3 regions of the Streptomyces sp. NPDC047022 genome follow, and region 2 is predicted to be linked to each of the others. Evidence: riboswitches for the same ligand, from Rfam matches in the RefSeq annotation. Region 2 holds a riboswitch; each other region holds the start of a gene.
What was found. Region 2 has a riboswitch for thiamine pyrophosphate ahead of thiO (glycine oxidase ThiO). Riboswitches for the same ligand answer to the same signal wherever they lie in the genome.
Positions count from the first base shown of each region.

Region 1: it holds a riboswitch for thiamine pyrophosphate, as region 2 does, so the genes downstream of both, thiC (phosphomethylpyrimidine synthase ThiC) here and thiO (glycine oxidase ThiO) in region 2, are expected to answer to the same signal.
Region 3: it holds a riboswitch for thiamine pyrophosphate, as region 2 does, so the genes downstream of both, ABZ845_RS30345 (cytosine permease) here and thiO (glycine oxidase ThiO) in region 2, are expected to answer to the same signal.

Region 1 covers NZ_JBEYVV010000017.1:104,845-108,047, reverse strand. Annotated here, with positions in the region: gene thiC (phosphomethylpyrimidine synthase ThiC) at 1-1,677, opposite strand, end outside; TPP riboswitch at 1,670-1,825, opposite strand; gene ABZ845_RS19455 (YibE/F family protein) at 1,897-3,203, shown strand, end outside.
Region 2 covers NZ_JBEYVV010000001.1:304,309-307,511, reverse strand. Annotated here, with positions in the region: gene ABZ845_RS01380 (thiazole synthase) at 1-204, opposite strand, end outside; gene thiS (sulfur carrier protein ThiS) at 211-411, opposite strand; gene thiO (glycine oxidase ThiO) at 408-1,592, opposite strand; TPP riboswitch at 1,600-1,711, opposite strand; gene ABZ845_RS01365 (hypothetical protein) at 1,763-2,113, shown strand; gene ABZ845_RS01360 (FAD-dependent oxidoreductase) at 2,146-3,203, shown strand, end outside.
Region 3 covers NZ_JBEYVV010000052.1:22,785-25,987, forward strand. Annotated here, with positions in the region: gene ABZ845_RS30345 (cytosine permease) at 1-1,303, opposite strand, end outside; TPP riboswitch at 1,295-1,387, opposite strand; gene ABZ845_RS30350 (WhiB family transcriptional regulator) at 1,430-1,687, opposite strand; gene ABZ845_RS30355 (thiolase family protein) at 1,840-3,027, shown strand; gene ABZ845_RS30360 (cobalt-precorrin-6A reductase) at 3,075-3,203, shown strand, end outside.

The sequences.
Region 1 (3,203 bases), on a different contig from region 2:
GATGCTCCGGCTGATCTTCATCGAGCAGAACTTCGGCCCGCACATCGAGCAGAAATGAGCCGTCTTGGCCGGCTCCGCCGGGAGGGTCTCGTCGTGGAAGGCGCGGGCCGTGTCCGGATCGAGAGCCAGGTTGAACTGGTCCTCCCAGCGGAACTCGAAGCGCGCGTCGGACAACGCGTCGTCCCACTCCTGCGCACCCGGGTGCCCCTTGGCGAGGTCGGCCGCATGGGCGGCGATCTTGTAGGTGATGACACCTGTCTTCACGTCGTCGCGGTTGGGCAGCCCCAGATGCTCCTTGGGCGTGACGTAGCAGAGCATGGCCGTGCCCCACCAGGCGATCATCGCGGCGCCGATGCCCGAGGTGATGTGGTCGTATGCCGGTGCCACATCCGTCGTCAGCGGCCCAAGGGTGTAGAACGGGGCCTCGTCGCAGATCTCCTGCTGGAGGTCGATGTTCTCCTTGATCTTGTGCATCGGGACATGGCCCGGCCCCTCGATCATGGTCTGCACGCCGAAGCGCCTGGCGATCCGGTTGAGCTCCCCGAGAGTGCGCAGCTCCGCGAACTGCGCCTCGTCATTGGCGTCCGCGATCGAGCCCGGACGCAGCCCGTCGCCCAGCGAGTAGGTGACGTCGTACGCCGCGAGGATCTCGCACAGTTCCTCGAAGTTCTCGTAGAGGAAAGACTCCTTGTGGTGCGCGAGGCACCACGCCGCCATGATCGAGCCGCCCCGCGACACGATGCCGGTCTTGCGGTTCGCGGTCAGCGGCACGAACGGCAGACGCACCCCGGCGTGCACCGTCATATAGTCCACGCCCTGCTCGGCCTGCTCGATGACCGTGTCCTTGTAGATCTCCCAGGACAGCTCCTCGGCCCTCCCGTCGACCTTCTCGAGGGCCTGGTAGAGCGGCACCGTACCGATCGGCACGGGGGAGTTGCGCAGCACCCATTCCCGGGTGGTGTGGATGTTGCGGCCGGTGGACAGATCCATGACCGTGTCGGCGCCCCAGCGGGTGGCCCAGGTCATCTTCTCGACCTCCTCCTCGATGGAGGACGTCACCGCGGAGTTGCCGATGTTGGCGTTGACCTTCACCAGGAACCGCTTACCGATGATCATCGGCTCGGTCTCCGGGTGATTGACGTTGGCCGGCAGAACCGCCCGGCCCGCCGCGATCTCCTCGCGCACGACCTCGGGCTCCACGTTCTCCCGGATCGCCACGAACTCCATCTCGGGCGTGATCTCACCGCGCCGTGCGTACGCGAGCTGTGTGGCCGGCGTACCCGGACGTGCGCGGCGCGGCTGACGCGGGCGCCCGGGAAACACCGCGTCGAGGTTGCGCAGCCCGCCACGAGGCGAGGTGTGCTTGAGTCCGTCGTCCTCGGGACGGACGGGACGGCCCGCGTACTCCTCGGTGTCGCCGCGGGCGATGATCCAGTTCTCCCGCAGTGGCGACAGTCCCCTGCGGACGTCCGTCGTCACAAGCGGATCGGTATACGGGCCGGAGGTGTCGTACAGCGTGACCGACTGCCCGATGGTGAGGTGCACTTGGCGGACGGGCACGCGCAGGTCGGGGCGCGAGCCCGCGACATACGCCTTGTGCCAGCCGATGGTCCTGCCGTCCGCCTGGGACTGTTCGTCCTGGTCGAGGGCAGGCATGGGTGCATCCTTGTTGGTCATGAGACCTACTCCCTACGCCGGCATTACCCGGTAACAGGTTCAGCGGTCGACGCAGCGGTTTCCGCCGGCGATGTTCCACGTGAAACATCGCGCCTGCGGAGGTCAGCGCCCTCTCAGCCCGGTGCTCCGAGCTCCCGCGTGTGCAAAGGTTCCCTCACGCTAGCGTCTCTTTACGCTGGCTGAACAGTAGGCCTTGCGCCTTCTTGCAATGATGCGTCGGTGACCACGACACAGCATCCGCCCCCCTATCCGTCCTCCGAGCCGCCCGGCCACCATGGCCGCGAGGACGGACACGGGCATGGCCACGGTCACTCCCACAGTCACAGTCACGGCCCGGCGGCCCCTGTCTCCCGGCAGCTGCGCAAGGTCATCGCCGCGATCCTCATCCCGTTCACCGCGGCGGTCATAGCCGGCCTTGTGATCCTGTGGCCCGGTGGTGTGCCGTCGCACCAGCGCAGCGGCCTCGGCTTCGACCGGCAGACGCAGCAGGCGACGGTCACCCGGGTCGTGGAGGTGGACTGCAAGTCCGTGAACGCCTCGGGTGGCGGGACCCCCATCGGGGACACCTCCGCCGCCGGCGGGTCCTCCGGACCGCAGAAAGCGAGCGGCACCTGCAAGAAGGCGACGGTCCAGGTCGACACCGGCAAGGACAAGGGACGTACGTTCACGGAGATCGTCCAGCCTGACCAGTCACGGCAGTTGGATCAGGGCGAGAAGGTCGTGGTCGCATACGAGCCCTCCGCGCCCAGGGATCTGCAGTACTCGGTCACCGATGTGAACCGGAAGCTCCCCATGGCGCTGCTCGCCGGGATCTTCGCCGTCGCCGTGGTGATCGTGGGCCGGATGCGCGGTGTCATGGCCCTCGTCGCTCTGGCCGTGAGCTTCCTCGTCCTCAACCTCTTCATCCTGCCGGCGATCCTGGGGGGCTCGAATCCGCTTCTCGTGGCCGTGGTCGGATCGAGCGCCATCATGCTGATAGCCCTCTATATGTGCCACGGGCTCTCGGCACGCACCTCGGTCGCGGTGCTGGGCACGCTCATCTCCCTGTCGCTCATCGGCCTGCTGGGCTCGGAGTTCATCGACTGGGCCGCGCTGACCGGGAACACGGACGACAGCACCGGTCTGATCCATGGCCTGTTCCCGCGCATCGACATGAGCGGACTGCTGCTCGCAGGCGTCATCATCGGCTCGCTCGGTGTGCTCGACGATGTGACCGTGACACAGACGTCGGCGGTCTGGGAGCTGCACGACGCCAATCCGACCCTGGGCTGGCGAGGCCTGTACCGCGCGGGTATCCGCATCGGCCGCGACCACATCGCGTCGGTCGTCAACACCCTCGTTCTGGCGTACGCGGGCGCCGCGCTGCCTCTGCTGCTTCTGTTCTCGATCGCGCAGAGCGGTGTGGTCACGGTCGCGGACAGCGAGCTGGTGGCCGAGGAGATCGTCCGCACGCTCGTCGGGTCGATCGGCCTCGTCGCCTCCGTGCCCGTCACCACCGTGCTGGCCGCCCTCGTGGTGTCGGCGGA
Region 2 (3,203 bases):
CACCCGGATGCCCAGCCTGTCCAGCACGGACAGGACCGAGCCGTGCACCGAGGCGTCCACGCGCCGCATCGCGACCGTGGTCAGCTCCGTCCCGGACGCCACCAGGGCCCGCTCCAGCACATCGAGGCTGGGCGCACCGCCGGTTCCCATGATCAGCCGGGACGAGAAGGTCGTACCACCGAGGACGAAGGGATCGTCGGCCATGGCTGCTCAGCCTCCTTGGACCGCGGTGAGGACCTCGACCCGGTCGCCCTCGGAGAGGGAGGTCGAGGACCACTGCCCGCGCGGGACGACGGTTTCGTTGAGGGCGGCGGCCACACCGGAGTGGGCCGCGGTCAGGGTCCGCACGACGGTGTCGAGCGCGATACCGGGAGCGACCCGGCGGGGCTCCCCGTTGACCGAGATGTTCATGCGGGCTGCTCCGTGAGGGTTGCGGCGGCGGAAAAACGCCGGGGGGTGAAGGGCCGTGCGTGGTCGGGGAGTTCCCCGGTGGTCAGGACATGCGCCATGACATCCCCGGTGACCGGGGTGAGCAGGACGCCGTTGCGGTGGTGTCCGGTGGCCACCAGCAGGCCGTCAAGGCCGGTGGTGCCGAGCAGCGGGGCGTTGTCGGGGGAGCCGGGGCGCAGCCCCGCGCGGGTCTCGGTGAGCGGCAGCTCGGTGAGCCCCGGGACCAGCTCGTGCGCGTCCCGCAGCAGCTCATAGACGCCGCCCGCGGTGACCGTCGTGTCCCAGCCCATCTCCTCGCTGGTGGCGCCGACGACCAGCTCGCCGTTCTCGCGCGGCACCAGGTAGACATGGCTGCCGCGGACGACGGCGCGCACGGTGCGGCTCAGGAAGGGCGCGTACTGCCGTGGCACCGTCAGGCGCAGCACCTGCCCCTTCACGGGGCGTACGGGCGGCACGACGTGGGCGGGGACACCCGCGAGCCGCCCGCTGAGGCTGCCCGCCGCGAGGACGACCTGGCCCGCGGCGAGATCGGCGCCGTCGGCGGTCCGCACCCCTGCGGCCCGCTCGCCCCGTACGTTCAGCCGCTCGGCCCATGCGCGGTGGAAGACGACTCCGGCGCGCTCGCAGGCCGTGACCAGGGCCGAGGCGAGACGGCGCGGATCGATCTGGTGGTCGCCGTCGACCCTGAGCCCGCCGCGCACACCCGGCGCGAGCATCGGCTCCAGACGGCGGCACTCCCGCCCGGTCAGCCACTCCGATTCCAGGCCCGAGCGCTGCTGGAGCGCGTGCAGTTCGCGCAGATGGGTGCGGTCGTCGGCGTCCAGCGCGACGGCGAGCGTGCCGCATCTGCGGTAGCCGAGGTCGTGTCCGGTGGCCTCGCTCAGCTCGGCGGCGAAGTCCGGGTAGCGGCGCGCCGACTCCAGATTGAGGCCGAGCAGGGTCTGCTCGCCGTAGTGCAGTTCGGTGACCGCGGCCAGCATCCCGGCGGCCACCTGGGCCGCCCCGCCGCCCGGCTCAGGGTCCACCACGGCGGTGGCCAGGCCGCGCTGGGCCGCGCGCCAGGCGGTGACCAGTCCGATGATCCCGCCCCCGATGACGAGGGCGTCCGGGGCACGGGTGTCCGAGGTGTGCATGGGTGACATGGCTGACATGGGCGTCCAGCCCCCTCCCTTCGCCGGCATGACCCGGATCAGGTTCGTACGGTCGGAGGCCGCCAGCCTCCCTCTCAGCCCGGTGCGCCCGGGCTCCCGCGAGTGCTCTACGGTGCCAACCCTAATCCGTGCCGTTCGCATCAGTAAGGGAGCCTCCACCGATGCCACGCTCGCTCGACGGTCTGGTACTCGCCCCGGTCGCGGACCAGGCCCCGGGACAGGTCGGCACGCGCACCCGGTTCACGTACCACGAGAAGGACGGCGTGGTCTGGGCCGAGTACGCGGGCGGCGACGTCGTACTCGGCCGTCTGGTGGGTACACGGGAGGAGGACCGCCTCGATTTCCGGTACGTGCAGCTGAAGCACGACGGGACCACGTCGTCCGGGCACTGTGTCTCGAAGGTCGTGGAACTGCCCGACGGGCGGGTGCGCCTGGAGGAGACGTGGGAGTGGGAGTCGCGGACGGGCGGCGGGACGAGCGTTGTGGAACAGGTCACTCAGCACGCCCCCTGACTGACGAATCGTCAGTTGTCTATGGTGATCAGGTGAGCGAGCAGACGAATGAACGGGGCGGCACGGCACGAGGCGATGTGGCGCGGCGCGTCGTCATCGCGGGCGCCGGCATGGCCGGGGTGCAGACCGCCGTCGCCCTGCGGGAGCAGGGCTTCAGGGGCAGGGTGACACTCATCGGCGCGGAGCCCCACCAGCCGTACGACAGGCCGCCGCTGTCGAAGGCCGTGCTGCTGGGCAAGGCCGAGGGCTCCGCCTTCGACGTCGACTTCGAGGCCCTGGACATCGAACTCAGGCTGGGCTGCGAGATCCTCGGGCTGCGCCTGGCCGAGCGTGAGCTGGACACCGAAGAGGGGCCCGTGGCCTACGACGCCCTGGTCATCGCGACGGGCGCCGAGCCGATCCGGCTCCCGGGCGCCGAAGGCGTGCCGGGAGTCCATCTGCTGCGCACCCTGGACGACGCCGAACGGCTGCGGCCGGTCCTCGCCGAGCAGCACGACATCGTGGTCGTGGGCGCGGGCTGGATCGGCGCCGAGTTCGCCACCGCCGCGCGCGAGGCGGGCTGCGCGGTGACCGTGGTGGAGGCCGCGGACCGGCCGCTCGCGGGCGCGCTGCCCGAGGACGTGGCCGCGCCGATGGCCGCGTGGTACGCGGACAGCGGCGCCGAACTGCGGACCAACGCGCGCGTGGAGCGCGTCGAGCCCGGCGCGGTGGTGCTCGACGACGGCTCGCGGGTGCCCGCGGGCGCGGTCGTCGTGGGCATCGGGGCGCGTCCGGCCACGGCGTGGCTGGCCGGCTCGGGCATCGAGCTCGGCGTCCACGGCGAGGTGCTGGCCGACGGCCATCTGCGCACCTCCGCGCCCGATGTGTACGCGGTCGGCGACTGCGCGTCCTTCCCGTCGGGGCGCTACGAGGCGCGTCTGCTGGTCCACCACTGGGACAACGCCCTCCAGGGCCCGCGCACGGTGGCCGCGAACATCGTCGGTCAGACGCCGGTGGCCTACGACCCGGTGCCGTACTTCTGGTCGGAGCAGTTCGGCCGGTTCGTCCAGTACGTGGGGCACCACGCCGACGCCGACACGACGGTGTGGCG
Region 3 (3,203 bases), on a different contig from region 2:
GCGCGTGGGCGACGGGACCTATGTACAGACCGGTGTCCATGAACGGCACCGCCACGGCGAAGGCGCCGGCGAACGCGAGCAGCGGGGGCCACGGTGAGCGGGGGCGGCTCGTCGCGGCGGCGAGGTCCGTCACGGCACCGCGCCGGACCAGCCAGTCCACGACCACGATGGCCACGAACCCGGGGATCCAGTAGCCCACGAACAGCAGCACGTTCTGGAACCGGGCGGTGGTGTCGGCCGCGTGCATCCACAGCACCAGCGGGAAGCCGAGCGCCGCGGCGAGGGCGGCGGCAGCGGGACGGGGCAGGCGGACGCCGACGGTCTGCAGGGCCAGGGAGCCGCTGTAGTCGTTCATGGCGTTGCTGCACAGCGCCGCCAGTGCCACGGCCAGCAGCCCGAGGGCGCCAGCAGCGCCACCGCCCAGCAGTTTGTCGACGCCCGCGGCTGTCTGGTCGGTGAGCACCGAGGCGCCCCACAGGCCGAGGGCCTGAACGGCGAGGAAGGACACCACGAGACCGAGCAGCGTGCACCAGAACATCCGGGAGCGGGAGGTGGTGCGGGGCAGATAGCGGCTGAAGTCGCTGGCGTAGGGGGCCCAGGACAGGGTGAGGCTGAGCGCGATGGTGCTGGTCAGCACGAACGCGCCCGCGCGGTCGGCGCCTTGTGCGCTGCCCGTCGCGGCGAGATGGGCGCCGGCCGGCATCCGCATGGCGATCAGCGCGAAGGCGGCGGCGAGCACGAAGGTCATGACGGTCTGCAGGCGGTGGATCGCCTCGTAGCCGAGGATCCCGAGGGCGCCCTGCCCCAGCATCATGACCAGCACCCCGAGCCAGAAGGGCCAGCCGCACAGCCGCGCAAGCGCGTCCCCGCCGAACAGACCGATCAGCGCGTCCCAGGCGACCGACGACAGCCACTGGAGCACTCCGGGCAGCGCAACCGCACGTCCGAAGGCGAGCCGGGCGAGCGGCAGCTGACCGGCGCCGGTGCGGCTGCCCCAGGTGCCGAGGTAGGCGGTGGGCACCGCGCCCACCACGGTGCCCAGGACGACGGCGGCGAGTGCGGTGGTGAAGTCCAGGCCGAGCGCGATACCGAGGGTTCCGGTGAACACACCGGTCATGGTCAGGTTCGGCGCGAACCACACGGTGAACAGCCGTCCCGCCCCGCCGTAGCGGTTGCTCTCGGGGACGGGTTCGATGCCGTGTCCCTCGACCCTGAGGTCACCGGGAGCCGTGGGCATCCGTCCGTCGAAGACGCCTCTGCGGCCGTCGGCGGGCAGCCCGCCGGAAACATGCGCCAATGGCATGGATGACATCCCTCCGCCAGTACGAACTGGTTCAGGTTCAACGGGTGTGATCTCAGCCCTCGCGGGGCACCCCGTGTCCGGTACGGCGGCAAGAGTAACCCGAGCCACCAGCGACGACGACAGCAGCTACGGTGCCCGCCGCCCCTGGGGGAGACTTCTGGCGGACCGGAGCAACCTCGCGCGCTCCCGCTCGTCGGTGCCGCCCCACACGCCCGCCGTCTGCTCGCTCCTGAGCGCCCATGTCAAGCACTCGACCATCACCGGGCAGCGGTGGCACACTCGCTTGGCCGCCGCGATCTCGGTGATGGCCGGGCCTGTGGAACCGACGGGGAAGAACAACTCGGGGTCCTCGTCCACACATGCCGCGTACCGCAACCACTCCATGCGCGCCCGGGTCCCCTGGACGCACGGGGTAAAACCCGGGGATCTTCCCAGGGAGGGCCCGGCGGTCTATAGTCCAAAACTAGCGGTGCTAATTATTGCGTCGTCCTCTTCGACTCATCGACTCGTCACCGAGTGCGCTCAGGAGTTCCATCGTGCGTACCGTCCATTTCGCGGCCGCCCGCCGCACCCCCATCGGCAAGCTGCGCGGCTCCCTGTCCACGGTACGGCCCGATGACCTCGCGGCGACCGTGATCCGGGGCCTCATGGCCGACGCGCCCGACCTCGACCCCGCCCGCGTCGACGACGTCTACTGGGGCGCGGCCAACCAGGCCGGCGAGGACAACCGCAACGTCGCCCGCATGGCCGCCCTCCTCGCCGGGCTGCCCGACTCGGTGCCGGGCGCCACGGTCAACCGGCTGTGCGCCTCCGGCCTGGAGGCGGTCACCATGGCCGCGCGCACCATCGCCGCCGGCGAAGCGGACGTCGTGCTCGCGGGAGGCTCGGAGTCCATGAGCCGCGCCCCCTTCGTCCTGCCCCGCCCCGACGAGGCCCTGCCGCACCGTATGGAGACCTTCGACACCCGCCTCGGCTGGCGGCTGGTCAACCCGGCCATGAAGGAACTCCACGGCCTGCTGCCCATGGGGGAGACCGCCGAAGAGGTCGCCGACCGGTACGGCGTCCCGCGCGAACGCCAGGACGACTTCGCGCTGCGCAGCCACCGGCGTGCAGCCGAAGCCCGTAAGAACGGCTTCTTCGACGCCGAACTCCTGCCGGTGACCCGCCCGGACGGTGTGGTCGTCACCGAGGACGAGTGCGTGCGCGAGGACACGTCGTACGAGAAACTCGCCCGCCTCAAGCCCGCGTTCCGCCAGGGCGGCACCGTCACCGCGGGCAACGCCTCACCCATGAACGACGGCGCGGCCGGACTGCTCCTCGTCAGCGAGGAGGCCCTGAACGATCTCGGTCTGGAATCCCTCGGCCGCTATGTCGCGGGCGCCTCGGCCGGAGTGCACCCGGACGTCATGGGCATCGGCCCCGTGCCCGCCACGCAGAAGGCCCTCGCCCGCGCCGGCTGGACCATCGGCGACGTCCAGGAGGCCGAGTTCAACGAGGCGTTCGCCGCCCAGGCCCTCGCCTGCGTCGACCGTCTCGGCATCGACCCCGACCTGGTCAACCCGACCGGCGGCGCCATCGCCCTCGGCCATCCCCTCGGCTGCTCGGGGGCACGCATCCTCACGACGCTGCTGCACCGGATGCGGCGCGGCGGGGCGGCACGCGGGCTCGCCACCATGTGTGTGGGAGTCGGCCAGGGGAGCGCGGTGCTGGTCGCCGGGAACTGAGGGACCGGCACCGCGAAACAGCACAACCCACCCGTACCCTCGACCCCATGCCCTCGCACGTCCTGATCCTCGGCGGCACCACCGAGGCACGCGAACTCGCCGCCGCGCTCGCCGCACGGCCCGGCGTCAGAGTGACCACGTCCCTGGCCGGGCGGGTGTCCCGGCCCGGAGCGCTC